Regions from separate parts of the Ruminococcus flavefaciens AE3010 genome, predicted to be linked through region 1. Evidence: a T-box and tRNA genes for the amino acid it is inferred to sense, from the RefSeq annotation. Region 1 holds a T-box; the other holds one or more tRNA genes.
The links. A T-box is a leader RNA that pairs with one kind of tRNA and senses whether it is charged. The one in region 1 lies ahead of asnS (asparagine--tRNA ligase), so its partner is inferred to be a tRNA-Asn.
Positions count from the first base shown of each region.

Region 2: it encodes a tRNA-Asn, which carries the amino acid that the T-box ahead of asnS (asparagine--tRNA ligase) is inferred to sense. The anticodon was not compared.

Region 1 is NZ_JAGT01000001.1:1,769,368-1,776,605, reverse strand. It holds gene N774_RS0107665 (SbcC/MukB-like Walker B domain-containing protein) at 1-1,672, shown strand, start outside; gene N774_RS0107660 (leucine-rich repeat domain-containing protein) at 1,934-3,658, shown strand; T-box leader at 4,068-4,354, shown strand; gene asnS (asparagine--tRNA ligase) at 4,428-5,798, shown strand; gene asnA (aspartate--ammonia ligase) at 6,013-7,023, shown strand.
Region 2 is NZ_JAGT01000001.1:2,772,552-2,779,789, forward strand. It holds rRNA gene N774_RS0112265 (23S ribosomal RNA) at 1-1,465, shown strand, start outside; tRNA gene N774_RS0112270 (tRNA-Lys) at 1,590-1,665, shown strand; tRNA gene N774_RS0112275 (tRNA-Glu) at 1,673-1,744, shown strand; rRNA gene rrf (5S ribosomal RNA) at 1,755-1,871, shown strand; tRNA gene N774_RS0112285 (tRNA-Asn) at 1,879-1,954, shown strand; gene N774_RS0112290 (GNAT family N-acetyltransferase) at 2,310-2,801, shown strand; gene N774_RS19845 (hypothetical protein) at 2,803-3,255, shown strand; gene N774_RS19850 (hypothetical protein) at 3,295-3,630, shown strand; gene N774_RS0112300 (ABC transporter permease) at 3,684-6,467, opposite strand; gene N774_RS0112305 (ABC transporter ATP-binding protein) at 6,481-7,155, opposite strand.

The DNA.
Region 1 (7,238 bases):
GGAGCAGCTCCGCGACGGCGAGCCCTGTCCCGTATGCGGCTCACGGGAGCACCCTGTCCCCGCACAAAAATGCACCAATGCACCCACTGAGGCGGACCTTGAAAAGCTGAAAAAGAAGCTTGAACAGGCGCGGAGCTTCGCTGAGAAGCGCAGCGCAGAAGCCTCAGCCGCAAAGGTCAAGGCTGACGAGCTGGAAAAGACTCTGACGGCGGAAGTCGGGGAGCTTCTCGGCTGTGATATGGCAGACGCGGCGGAGCGCTGCGCAGAGGAGCTGCAAAGCACCATTGAGCAGCTGGATCAGCTGGAAAAGAAGCTGACCGAGGCAGAGAAACTCATAGCCGAGTACGACAGACTGGGGCGTGAGACAGAGTCCAAGGAAACTCAGGAAAAAGGCGTTATGGCGGCTGTTGCCGAGACCGACAGGAAGATAACGGAGCTCCGCAGCCGCAGGGATACTCTTGATGGCAAGGTGAAGCAGCTTCTTGCGGACGCTGAAAAGCGGGCGGCAGAAGTAATGGACGGTGCTGCCTTTGATGAGGTCCGTGAAAGGATTATCACGGAAAGAACACTGCTGAAGGCACAAATTTCCGATATATCTTCAAAAATAGCAGAGGAAGCCGAAAAGGCTGCCCATAAGGCGGAGCTTGACAAGCTCATACCACGGTCGGAGCAGCTGATAAATCAGCTTAGCAGCGATATCACGGCGCTTAACGGGAAAAAGGTAGCTTCCGATACAAGGCTTGCGGAGCTTGGGCGTCAGCTTGCGGAGCTCCGCGGCAGACTTCGCTTTGAAAACGGCAAAAATGCCGAGATATATGCGGCTTCGCTTAGGAAGAAGTGCGCGGATATCAAGGCGGCTTACGATGCTGCGGAAAGCGCTGTAAACGACGGCGAGAAGCTCTGCTCGGGCATTGCGGGCAGGCTGAAGCAGCTGACGGAGCAGCTTGCAGGCTTCGGCGACCTTGACGCTGACAAGGAAAGCAGCGAAAGGTCACGTCTCACAGCCGAAAAAACTGCTATTGCGGCAAAGCTGAGACAGCTCCACACAAGACTTGCAATAAATAACACTGCGCTTTCAAACATTACCGACGGCTCCGCGGAGCTCTCTGAGCTTGAAAAACGCTATATATGGGTGAAAAATCTCTCGGATACCGCTAACGGAAAGCTGTCCGACCAGAGCAAGCTCATGCTGGAGACCTATATACAGACCGCATATTTCGACAGGATAATTCGCCGCGCAAATCTCCGTCTCAAGGTCATGTCCGATGGGCAGTACACCCTTAAAAGGCGTGAGGAATTCGAGGACAAGCGCACTCAGGTGGGACTTGACCTTGATGTGGTGGATCACTATAACGGCTCTGTGAGAAGCGTCAAGACCCTGTCCGGCGGCGAGTCCTTTAAGGCTTCACTCTCGCTGGCACTGGGACTTTCCGACGAGATACAGTGCTCGGCAGGGGGCATACAGCTTGATACCATGTTCGTGGACGAGGGCTTCGGCTCGCTGGACGACAACTCCATAGAGCAGGCTGTACGCGCTCTTGCAGGACTGTCCGAGGGCAGCCGCCTTGTGGGGATAATCTCTCATGTACAGGCGCTCAAGCAGCGTATAGATAAGCAGATCGTTGTCCGCAAGGACAAAAACGGCGGAAGCACCGCTGAGATCATAGTTTGATCTTAGCCGCAGCTCCATATGGAGCTGCGGCTTTACCAATATTTTTACTTTGTGCATTTTATCCAAATTGCTCCAATCACATAAGCGGAAAATCCGCGTTTGCAGACTGTATGGGCGGGAAAACTTGTAATTATTTACAAATTTTTCGGGCAGACTATCCGCTTTGTTGATTTTTGTTCGTTGAAATGCTATAATTATATTGTTGAATTCATTTTTTCTTAAAAAACAACGCATAGAATTAGCCTATGGAGTGATAGCAAAATGAAAATGACAAAATGTCCCGAAAAGCATCTCTACGATGCTGATAAATATGACAGCTGTCCTGTTTGTGCTGAAAAAAACAGCGCTGTCGGGAGCGTGAAAGCTCCTAAAAAGGCAAAAGTTGTCAGGGTCAGAGCGGTAAAGGCACGCCAGTCGGAGCAGAAGCCAGCTGAGACTAAGCCTGCACCCAAGGCAGAGCAGAAGCCTGCCGAGACTAAGCCTGCACCCAAGGCAGAGCAGAAGTCTGCCGAGACCAAGCCAGAGCCCAAGGCAGAGCAGAAGCCTGCTGATACCAAGTCAGCTGTTCATGCAGGTCAGAAGCCTGCTGAGACCAAGCCCGAGCCTAAAAAAGAAGCGACAGGCGACAAAAAACAGGGCAAAACTGTACGCACTGATGACGGCGATGAGCTTGCGCAGAAAATAATGGACTCCATTCCCGAGTCTGAGAAGGAGAAGTTCAAGGCTGATAAAATGCCTGATATTCTTCACGATAAAAAGCGGATAGATACTTCTCCCGAGCCTGTAAAGCTTGATAAACTGAATGATAAAAAGTCCGAAGCCTCTAAAAAGGACATTAAGGCTGAGGAAAAGAAGTCCGAAGCTCCCAAAAAGGACGCAAAGGCTGAGGAAAAGAAGTCCGAAGCTCCCAAAAAGGATGCAAAGGCTGAGGAAAAGAAGCCAGAGGCTCCCAAGAAGGACGCAAAGGCTGAGGAAAAGAAGCCAGAGACTCACAAAAAGGACGCAAAGGCTGAGGAAAAGATGCCAGAGGCTCCCAAGAAGGACGCAAAGGCTGAGGAAAAGAAGCCCGAAGCTCCGCAAAAGGACGAAAAGTCCGAGGATTATGAGAAGTACGGCGACCTTATAAATGACGAGAACATCGAGATAGACGACGTCAACAACATGGCTATCGACAAGAACGGCACACTCGTTAAGTACGTGGGAACTACCGAGTCTATCGTTATTCCCGAAAAGGTAAAGGTCGTGGGCAAGTACGCTTTCCGCGGCAACGAGACCGTGAAAAGGATCGTCATGTCCGACAGTATCCGCGTGGTGGATAAGTTCGCGTTCTGTCACTGCTTTAACCTTGAAGAGGTGGTTTTCTCAAAGAATCTCGAGTCCATCGGCGAAAATGCTTTCCTCAAATGCCTGAGACTCAAAGAGCTGAATCTGCCCGAGTCGGTCAAGAAGATAGGCAAGGGCGCTTTCGGACGCTGCAACAGTCTTGAAAATGTGGTACTGCCTGCATATCTCCAGAGGATAAGCGACCTCATGTTCTTCTCCTGCAAGAGACTGAGAAGAATAGTTATCTCGGGCTCTGTTGAAGAAATAGGCAGTGCGGCTTTCTCAGAGTGCTACAGCCTTAAAAAGGTCATAATCTCCAATTCTGTAACTGTCATAGGCGAGAGCGCTTTCTCATGGTGCAGATCGCTGGAGTCCATAATCATACCGACAACTATCAAGAGTATCGGAAACTGGGCGTTCTATGGCTGCCAGAATCTTATGGATCTTAGAATAAGTATGTATACAAAGGACATCAGGGAGGACGCGTTCTGCGGCTGCGAGAGTCTGTGCAATATCCAGATAGCGGAGTTCGAGGACGAGAATATCCCACTTGAAAGCATAAAGAAAGGTCACAAGCAGACCATAAGGATACTTAAACAGGTCAACCGCAAAAAGGCTGAGCGCTATGCCAAGGAGCACGGCTTCAGCACACTGTTTATCTGATATGAAAAGCAAAAACCGAGAGCATTGCTCTCGGTTTTTTATATAAATTTGGAGGGGAAAAATGAAGCTTAAATAAACCGGGGACTGTTCGTTGAAATCCCATTCTTGATCTCGGCATAATTATTGTGCTGTAAGCGATGTACAATCAGCAAATCTGATGATAGTGAGCGAGTTTACGAGCGCCAACGTGGCAAGGGTACAGCGTCACGCTGCTTCTATAATTATAATATACACCACTTTTTTGTAAATTGTCGTATTGAAAAGTGAAAATAACAGAAAAGCTTTGTGTGAGAAATAATGCTCAATGTGGAATCAAGGGCTTTAATATGACAGGAATGTGAAAAAAATCATTTTTTTGCTTTCAGACACTTGACAATCAAATTTGAAAGTGATATAATACAAACATCAAAGAAATGCGATGACGGAGAGAAGTAACGCAGAATTTCGTTCCCAGAGAGTGCGGGCATGGTGAGAGCCGCATATCAGAGTCTGTGTGAATAACACTCCCGAGCATCAAACCCAAAGGGTGCCGATTTAAGTGGGGCAGCGTCCTGAAAAGGAGCTGTTTTTGAAGATATTTTCACTATTACGGTGCTTCGAGTAGGGGCGACGTATTCCGCACGTTACAGCGGCTCAAAAGTGATCGCTTTTGCGGTAATTCAGGTGGCACCACGGGTATTATGCCCCGTCCTGTAGTTTCAGGACGGGGCTTTTTGTATTTCTGCTCGTCCTGCATAATATACTTTATATATTGAAAGGAAGATCATTTATGAAGCACATTGATGTCAAGGAGATAATCTCCACCAAGGACTATGTAGGCAAGCAGGTAACTGTATGCGGCTGGGTACGTACCTCACGCAACTCCAAGAGCGTAGCATTCGTTGAGGTAAACGACGGTACCTCACTTAAAAACGTTCAGGTCGTAGTTGACAAGGGCGACAGCGACTACAAGGAGCCAAGAGTCGGCATGTCCGTAAAGGTAACAGGTACTGCTGTTGAGGGCAGAAACGAGACTGTTGAGATAAATGCAGCTCCCGACGGTATCACTGTACTGGGCGATGCTCCCACAGATTATCCTCTCCAGAAAAAGGGACACACCCTTGAATTCCTCCGTACTATCCCTCACCTCAGAGGCAGAACGAATACATTCAATGCAGTATGGCGCGTCCGTTCAGTGCTTGCTGCTGCTATACATGAGTACTTCCAGAAGAACAACTACGTTTATGTAAATACTCCCCTTATCACAGGCAGCGACTGTGAGGGCGCAGGCGAGATGTTCCAGGTAACAACTATCGGCTACAGCAAGGACTACAAGAACGAGGAGGAGTACTACGCTAACGACTTCTTCGGCAGAAAGGCAGGCCTTTCCGTATCAGGTCAGCTGGAGGGCGAAATGGCTGCAATGGCTATGGGTAAGATCTACACATTCGGTCCCTCATTCAGAGCCGAGAACTCCAATACTCCAAAGCACCTTGCAGAATTCTGGCATGTTGAGCCCGAGGTAGCTTTCGCAGAGCTGGACGACGTTATCGAGATAGCTGAGAATATGCTGAAATACGTTATCCGCAAGCTCCTTGATACATGTCCCGATGACATGAAGTTCTTCGACGCTCACTTTGAAAAAGGTCTTATCGAGCGCCTTGAGGAGCTTATCTCCCACGACTTTGCAAGAGTTACCTACACAGAGGCTATCGACCTCCTCAAAAAGTCAGGTGAGAACTTCGTATACCCTGTAGAGTGGGGCTGCGACCTCCAGACAGAGCATGAGAGATACCTCTCCGAGAAGGTGTTCAAGAAGGCTGTATTCGTAACAGACTACCCCAAGGAGATAAAGTCCTTCTACATGAAGCAGAACCCCGACGGCAAGACCGTTGCGGCTGTTGACCTCCTTGTCCCCGGTGTCGGCGAGATAATTGGCGGCAGCGAGCGTGAGGCTGACTATGAGAAGCTCATCGCTGCTATGAACGAGAGACAGATGAACCTCGACCTCTACAGCGACTACCTCGACCTGAGAAAGTTCGGCTCAGTACCTCACGGCGGCTTTGGTCTGGGCTTCGAGAGACTTATCATGTATACAACAGGCATGGCAAATATCCGCGACGTTATACTCTTCCCGAGAACAGTCGGATCTATCAGATGATTTAACGGCAAAGCCGTTAAAAGATGAGAGTTGAAAGTGTAGAGTAGAGAGTTAATGTGTTCACTTCGCTCACATTATTTAAATAATGTCGCCGCAGGCGACACCATAACTTTCAACTCTCAATTCTAAACTCTAAACTTCAAAAAGTACAGCACGGCTTTCGTCAATGGCGCCGATAGCCGTAAAAATATCAAGTAAAGGAAAGTGATTGATCATGTCAAGATCGCTGTATATCCCCAAGGACTATAAATCAAGTCTAACGCTGAGAGAAACTCAGCACGCTATCAAGTACATCAAGGACGTATTTCAGACGGCTCTCTCTTTTGCACTTACACTTGACCGTGTATCAGCTCCCCTGATCGTTAAAAAGGGCAGCGGTATCAACGATGACCTCAACGGCGTTGAGCGCAAGGTGGATTTCGACATCAAGGAGATCGACGCAGAAGCAGAGGTAGTTCAGTCGCTGGCTAAATGGAAGCGTATGGCTCTCTATCGCTACGGCTACAATGCAGGCGAGGGCATCTACACTGATATGAACGCTATCCGCCGTGATGACGATACAGATAATACACACTCCATCTTCGTTGACCAGTGGGACTGGGAAAAGGTCATTACCCGCGATCAGAGAAATATCCAGTTCCTCAAAGAGACAGTAAAGTCCTTGGTCAAGGCTATCGCTTATACAAAGCGTAAGGTAAGTCTCCGCTATCCTCAGCTGGATGCAAAGATCTGTGAGGAGCCTTACTTCATCACTACTCAGGAGCTTGAGGATATGTATCCCGACAAGACAGGTCACGAGCGTGAGCGCCTTATCACAAAGGAGCACAAGACCGTATTCCTTATGGGTATCGGCGGAAAGCTCTCCAGCGGTGAGAAGCACGACGGAAGAGCTCCCGACTACGACGACTGGTCACTGAACGGCGATATCCTCTTCTGGGACGAGGTTCTCGATGATTCTCTGGAGATATCCTCAATGGGTATCCGTGTTGACGAAGAATCCCTTAAAAAGCAGCTTGCCGAGTGCGGCGCTGAGGACAGAATGCAGTACAAGTACCACCAGATGATAGCTGACGGCACACTTCCTCTCACTATCGGCGGCGGTATCGGTCAGTCAAGACTTTGCATGTTTATGCTTGAAAAGGCACATATCGGCGAGGTACAGTCCTCAATATGGCCTGACGATATGATAGAGAAGTGCGCTGAGAACGGTATCACTCTGCTCTGATAAAAAACATATAACGTAATAACTTGCTGAGCGTATGAACGGGATTCCAAAGGGACTGTGTTCCTTTGGCGGAGTCCAGAGGCAGGCTTAACCAGCCCGTCCCCTTCTGTCAGCTTCGCTGACAGAGGGGACGGACCCGATTAGGGGGCCCTGCAAGAGAGGGCGTCCTTTAACGGGCGCTCGGAAATCGCCCCTACACATGATAAAAAGCCCGA
Region 2 (7,238 bases), 1.0 Mb from region 1:
TCTGGTAAGCCGGGAGCTAAGGTGAGGCCGAAAGGCGTAACCGATGCACATACGGTAGAAATTCCGTAGCCTCCATTCATTTAAGCACAGGGACACTTTTGAAGGGTTTAGCCGAGCGTTGGTTGCCTCGGTCGTAAGGGACTGCGAATGAGCGGGAAGTAAACTTGGAAGAAGGCGAGAAAAGCTGTGTGTATAGAAGATGGAGCCCGTACCGCAAACCGACACAGGTAGACAGGAAGAAGATTCTAAGGCCAACGGGAGAAGGGTTGTTAAGGAACTCGGCAAGTTGACCCCGTAACTTAGGGAGAAGGGGTGCTCTTTAAGAGCCGCAGAGAATAGGCCCAAGCGACTGTTTAGCAAAAACACAGCTCTATGCTAAATCGAAAGATGACGTATATGGGGTGACACCTGCCCGGTGCCGGAAGGTTAAGAGGAGGAGTGCAAGCTCTGAATTGAAGCCCCGGTAAACGGCGGCCGTAACTATAACGGTCCTAAGGTAGCGAAATTCCTTGTCAGGTAAGTTCTGACCCGCACGAATGGTGTAACGATTTGGGCACTGTCTCAACAACCCGCCCGGCGAAATTGTAGTACCGGTGAAGATGCCGGTTACCCGCGACTAGACGGAAAGACCCCATGGAGCTTCACTGTAGCTTAATATTGAATTTCGGTATTTCATGTACAGGATAGGTGGGAGACTGGGAAGTAAGGGCGTCAGCCTTTATGGAGTCAACCTTGGGATACCACTCTTGAGGTGCTGGAATTCTAACCTGTGGCTCTGAATCGAGTCAGGGGACATTGTTAGGTGGGCAGTTTGACTGGGGCGGTCGCCTCCTAAAAGGTAACGGAGGCGCTCAAAGGTTCGCTCAGCATGGATGGAAACCATGCTTTTGAGTGCAAACGCAAAAGCGAGCCTAACTGCGAGACTGACGGGTCGAGCAGTAACGAAAGTTGGAGTTAGTGATCCGGCGGTATGTGAGTGGAAATGCCGTCGCTCAACGGATAAAAGCTACCCTGGGGATAACAGGCTGATCTCCCCCAAGAGTCCACATCGACGGGGAGGTTTGGCACCTCGATGTCGGCTCATCGCATCCTGGGGCTGAATTCGGTCCCAAGGGTTTGGCTGTTCGCCAATTAAAGCGGTACGCGAGCTGGGTTCAGAACGTCGTGAGACAGTTCGGTCCCTATCTGTCGTGGGCGTAGGATATTTGAAAGGAGCTGTCCCTAGTACGAGAGGACCGGGATGGACGCACCGCTGGTGCACCAGTTGTCATGCCAATGGCACAGCTGGGCAGCTAAGTGCGGAACGGATAAACGCTGAAGGCATCTAAGCGTGAAGCCGACCTTAAGATAAGATATCCCTTCGTAAGAGTAAGACCTCTCAAAGACTATGAGTTTGATAGGCTCAAAGTGTAAGCGTGGTGACACGTTCAGCTTGCGAGTACTAATCGGTCGAGGGCTTTTCCTTTTTACTTCATTCAGAGTGATCGCCTCGCATTACGCTTTATTCCTTCAAAAGTTTTAAAAAAAAATTGAAGAAATCGCTTGACAAATTACTTCAAATGTGATATAATAGTTAAGCAGTTTGAAATGCACCATTAGCTCAGTTGGTAGAGCAACTGACTCTTAATCAGTGGGTCCTGGGTTCGAGTCCCCGATGGTGCACCAATTTTTTGGCCCGTTGGTCAAGCGGTTAAGACACCGGCCTCTCACGCCGGTAACACCAGTTCGATTCTGGTACGGGTCATCAATATTTAGTCGGTGCTTATGGCAATGAGGTCACACCCGTTCCCATTCCGAACACGGAAGTTAAGCTCATTCACGTTGACGATACTTGGCTGGTGACGGCCCGGGAAACTAAATCAGTGCCGACATATATATTCCTCCTTAGCTCAGTCGGTAGAGCACTCGGCTGTTAACCGAGTTGTCGCCCGTTCGAGCCGGGCAGGGGGAGCCAAAGAACGTCTGCAATAGCAGGCGTTTTTTATTTTTCATGAGATCATATTTCTGCCTGCTGTTGCAGGCTTTTTTGTTTCGGAGAATACTATGCTATATCCACAAACAGTATACAAAATGTTATAAAACTGTTAATTATAGACCGAGAAGCTTGACAAAGTATACAAAATGTGATATAATACAGTCAAGGAAACAAGAATGTTGATCATTTCCCTTCCACGTCTTAATTAATTCTTCCTTTATTATTTATCCCCTTCTTTGTTTAAAACACGCATTTGCGTGTTTTTCTTTTTATGCAGGTCTTGACTTATGGGCTGCGATGTGATATAATTTGTTTTTCTAAAGGAAGTGGTGACATGATAATAAGAAATATTACAGAAAATGATGATTTCGGTGCTATAAGAGAAATTTACGAGAAAAGCTGGAAGTTCGCTTATAAAGATATCGTTCCCATGGAGTGGATGGAAAACAGACCAAAGGATAAATGGGGCGGAAATATCCTCCATAACGGAAGGACCGAGATAGGTGCCTTTGACGGCGATAAAATAGTCGGCACCGCAAGCTTCGGAGTATCCCGCTGGGAGCAGTTCAGCAGCTGCGGTGAGATCGTGACTATTTATCTGCTGCCTGAGTATATTGGAAAGGGTATCGGCTCAAAGCTTATGGAATCATGTATCGAGGAGCTTGAGTTTCTTGGCTTTACGGAGATACTTCTCTGGGTACTGGAGGATAACTACCGCGCACGGCGTTTCTATGAAAAGCACGGCTTTATCTGCACAGGGGACTATATGGACGATAATATCGGCGGTAAACCTTTGCGTGAGGTAATGTATCTGAGGAGGAAATGACATGGATCTTCTGAGACTTAACGGACTTGCTCCCGAGAATGTATTTGAGATATTCTCAATAGCCGATGATATGGCGGCAGGAGCTCACAGCGACTTTCTCCGCGGAAAGACTGTGGTCATGTTTTTCCCTGCGGCGAGTATCCGAACAAGGGTGTCTTTCGAGAAAGCAATTTATCTCATGGGCGGACAGTGCATACTGTTTCCCACGGAGACTCTCGATAAGAAAGAGGATATACGCGATGTGTGCGGCTATCTTGATAACTGGGCGGACTGCGTTGTGGTTCGTCACAGTAAAATAGAGCTTCTTGAAGCAATGGCGGACTGCCTTGACGCTCCGCTTATCAATGCGATGACAAGCATGAATCACCCCTGCGAGATACTCACGGATATGTATTCTCTCTCAAAAATACGTGAGGATTTCCGCAGGGACAAGTATCTTTTCGTTGGTAAATGAGGCAATATAGGTCTTGAATGGAAGAATGCCGCTGAGGTCATGGGCTTTGAGCTGGAGCAGTGCTGCGGAAAGGGCTATGAGATACCCTCTGTAAAGACCTACAATGACATTTATGAGGCTATTGCGGGCAAGGACGTTATCTGTACCGACTGTCTGTCAGCAGACGTTCTCGATGATTTTAAAGGCTGTCAGGTGACACTTGATGCATTGAAAAAGGCAAACAGCGGAGCAGTTCTTGATCCATGTCCGCCGTTTTACCGCGGAGAGGAGGTCTCTGCCGACGCCATCGATTCAGAATATTTTGTGGGATATGGCTTCAAAAAAGCGCTGCTTGAGATACAGCAGGCGATAATATACTATTGCATGACTCGTTAGTCATAAGGAAGCGACAAAAAAGGCATAAAGATCATTCTTTATACCTTTTTCTTTTATGAGTTTGCTGCCTGTGCTATGGATTCTACTCTGTTGAGATTTCTTACGGCAGGTATCGCGGCGATAAGGGATATGATTATATTAAGGGTCAGCGCTATTGCCGCAACTGCAGGTACTGCAAAGAAGTCACTAAGCTTCATTTCGCTCATTATGCAAAGCATATATATGCCTATACCGATGAGAGTTCCTGATATGGCTGCTGTGGCTGAAAACATAACAGTCTCCTGCATTACGCTCTTGCGGAGCTGATTTCTGGACATTCCCACGCTTCGCAGCATCATAAGCTCTCGGCTTCTGTTGAGTACGCTGGTGTTTACCGAGTTTATCATGGAGAGTATACCTACCAGCCATATGGATACAAGGAATGTGAGGACTATCTTTATTATTGCGCTTACGAAGCTTGTAAATCCTGTACAGGACATATAAAGCTCATTGAGATCTGTACAGAAGCAGTTCTTTTTGAATTCCTCAACATTTGCTTTTGCCTGTTCGTAGTGCTTGCTGTCAGAGACTTTAAGAATGATGTCGAATGAGTTCACACCGTATTCGGAAGCTTTTTCGACGGGGATTATGATAGCATTGTCAGCTAATTTGCTTGACATCTTTCCGATGATCTGATAGGCGGTGCCGTTGTAATCGGTTATGGTAAAGCCCTTTTTCAGATCGGTATAGCTCTCGTCAAAGATCTCCTTTTTGGATGTGGCAAATTCATCGGTAAAGTAACCGTCGCCGTATACTGAGTTATTGAACAGGACGCCGTCATTTTTGCGGTACTCCTCATAGCTTATACCCGTAAGGGTATCTATGCCTTTTTCGTTGTACTCCGCTTCACTGATAACACAGAGCCGTACGGCTGACGCACCTTTCTTCGGCGGACGGGTAAGCAGCTTTTCTGTGACGACCTTATCGGAGCCGTCCACGGTGCTGAGCATAACGAAGTCAAGGGCTGTTATCTTGTACTTGGAAAATATCTCATTGTCGCCGAAGTATTTATCGGTCTCTTCAAGGGGCTTGTCGGGCTCGCTGCTGACATAGCCTTCCATATAGTAATCAAAGTCAAAGATTATGTCTTCTTTTTTGATCTCACGGTATAAATATGTGCCTATAAGCGAGGTCGCCGTGAACATGGTCACGCCCAGTGCCATTGTTATGGTGGCAACCACAAAGCGGCTCTTTGATGCCTTGATGTTCTTTTTTGTGTAGCGGCGCAGGAATTGCCTGAAGCTGAGGTTCAGCTTAGACTTTCTCTTGCGGAGCTTCTTTTTGCTTCTGGGCTTTCCGAAGTTGAGAGCCTCGGCAGGGGAGAGCTTTCTCGACGCCCACATAGCTGAGGTGTATGCCGATATGAACAGGGCTATTATGGTCAGGAATGCGGCTAATATGAGAAATGCAGGCTTTGCGGAGAACTCAAAGTATGGCAGTCCTGATTTTTTCAGTGCTGTGAAGCAGGCTTTGCATATGAGCACTGCCAGTATCATTCCCAGAGGTACTGCCGTGAAGCAGTAGAACAGGGCTTCGTTCAGTACCACAAAGGCTACCTGAGTTTTTGAAGCGCCCATTATACGCATAGCAGCAAAGTGGGTGCTGCGCTCCTGCACTGCCATTTCAAAGGTGTTGTCGATAACGAATCGTGCTATGAACCATGCTATGAGAAGAACCAACAGCATGGGGACTATCATTACCATTTTGCTTGCGATAGCATAGGGGCTTTTCAGCTCAAGTGCAAGGAGCATTGAGTTTTCATGGTGGGGATATTCGTATTCATCGAGATAATCTGTGTCGTAGTTGTAGCCAAGGTCGGTGAACAGCATTTTCAGAGCCTCGTCATAGTCGCAGCTGTCTGTGAGACGTATTTTCATATCATGTGTGGTATTGAATATGATATCGGGATTCTTCTCGTGAAAATCATTGAGACTGAGGTTTTCACTGCCTGTATTTACGATGATAAAGGAGTCATCATCGAATACAATTCCGTTTGGAGCAATAAAGCCTGCTATCCTGAATGAGTATTCAACGGGTGTGCCGTATTGAATATCGGTATAGGGGATATTTCCGAAAGCCATGCGCTTTTTTGCATGAAGGTAGAAGGAGAAGGAATCTCCGAATGCCTTTTTGCGCTCCTCCTTGGTGAGCTTTTCGTAGCCCTCCTCGCCCTTGCAGTATTCCGTGCCGTATCTCTTTTTGAGTTCGGCGCGGACTTGTTTTATAATGTCGGAATCCTCGTCAATAGTACCTGTGAAAGGGCGTACGGTAAGAGTAATAGTGTCGCCCTCGGAATAGCCCATATCCTTTAATGAGTTGGGAACGAAGATGCCGTTTTTTAAAGAGGACGGGTTTATGACAGAAGTGATACTGTTCTGGTCATATTTGCCCAGAAGTTCTGTATTTCCGCTTAAATTGCTTACTGTCAGATTATTGCAGACTATTGTGTTTTTTCCGTCGGAAAGCTCTAATAAGCCTACTTTATTGTCTGCGGAATATATAGTGGTGTTTATAAAGCCGCTGTCTGTGCAGATATAGTCGTCAACTACGGCGTGGTGTGCGATTATATCCTCGGCTTTTGTCTTGTCCTTTGCCTGTTCTACCCATGAGGATATGTCCACCTCCCAGCTGCCGTTGTCCATAATGGTCTCGTTATATAATGTGGTATAGAGACTGCTGCCGTAGGCGCATATAGTTGTGAGTATAAATGCCGACAGGGTTATGCACATGAACGTGAGAACGGTGCGGAGTCTTTGTCGGCGGATATACTTCATGGAAAGCGCGATAAGATGTTTCATGATGCCGCCCCCTTTATTCTGAAAGAACGCCGTCGGTGATACGGCAGATACGGTCTGCTTGGGTCGCTATGCTGCCGTCATGTGTTATGAGTATCAGAGTCTGGTTGTACTTCTTTATGGAGCTTTTCAGTATGGAGATTATCTCGCGGCTGTTCTTGCTGTCAAGATTTCCCGTGGGCTCGTCCGCCAGTATTATCTGTGGCTTGTGGATAAGTGCGCGGGCAAAGGCTACACGCTGCTGCTGACCGCCCGAGAGCTCGTGGGGATAATTCTGACGCTTCTTGTCAAGTCCCGTCAGCCGCAGGAGCTCCTCAAGGAACTCCATATCTGGAGGAGTGTTGTCAAGATTCAGAGGGAGAACTATATTTTCCTCCACGTTGAGCACGGGGATAAGATTGTAGGACTGGAATATAAAGCCGATATTCTTTCTGCGGTAGGCTGAGAGCCCCTTGTCGTCAAGCTTGGTGATGTCCCTGCCGTTGACTATGATGTTGCCGCTTGTGGGGCGGTCCAGTGAGCCGAGACAGTTCAGCAGAGTGGTCTTGCCGCTGCCGCTTTCGCCTGTTATTGCTACGAATTCGCCCTTGCGCACTTCAAAGTCTACGCTGTTGACTGCCATGAGCTTTGTCTCGCCCTCGCCGTACTGCTTGCAGAGCTTTTCTGTTTTTATTATAATGTTGTTTTCCATAATAAGACCACCTTTCCTTATTGTAACCACAGTATAACACCCTTATCTTACGGTAACGTTACAAAAGCGAAATTAATTTTATG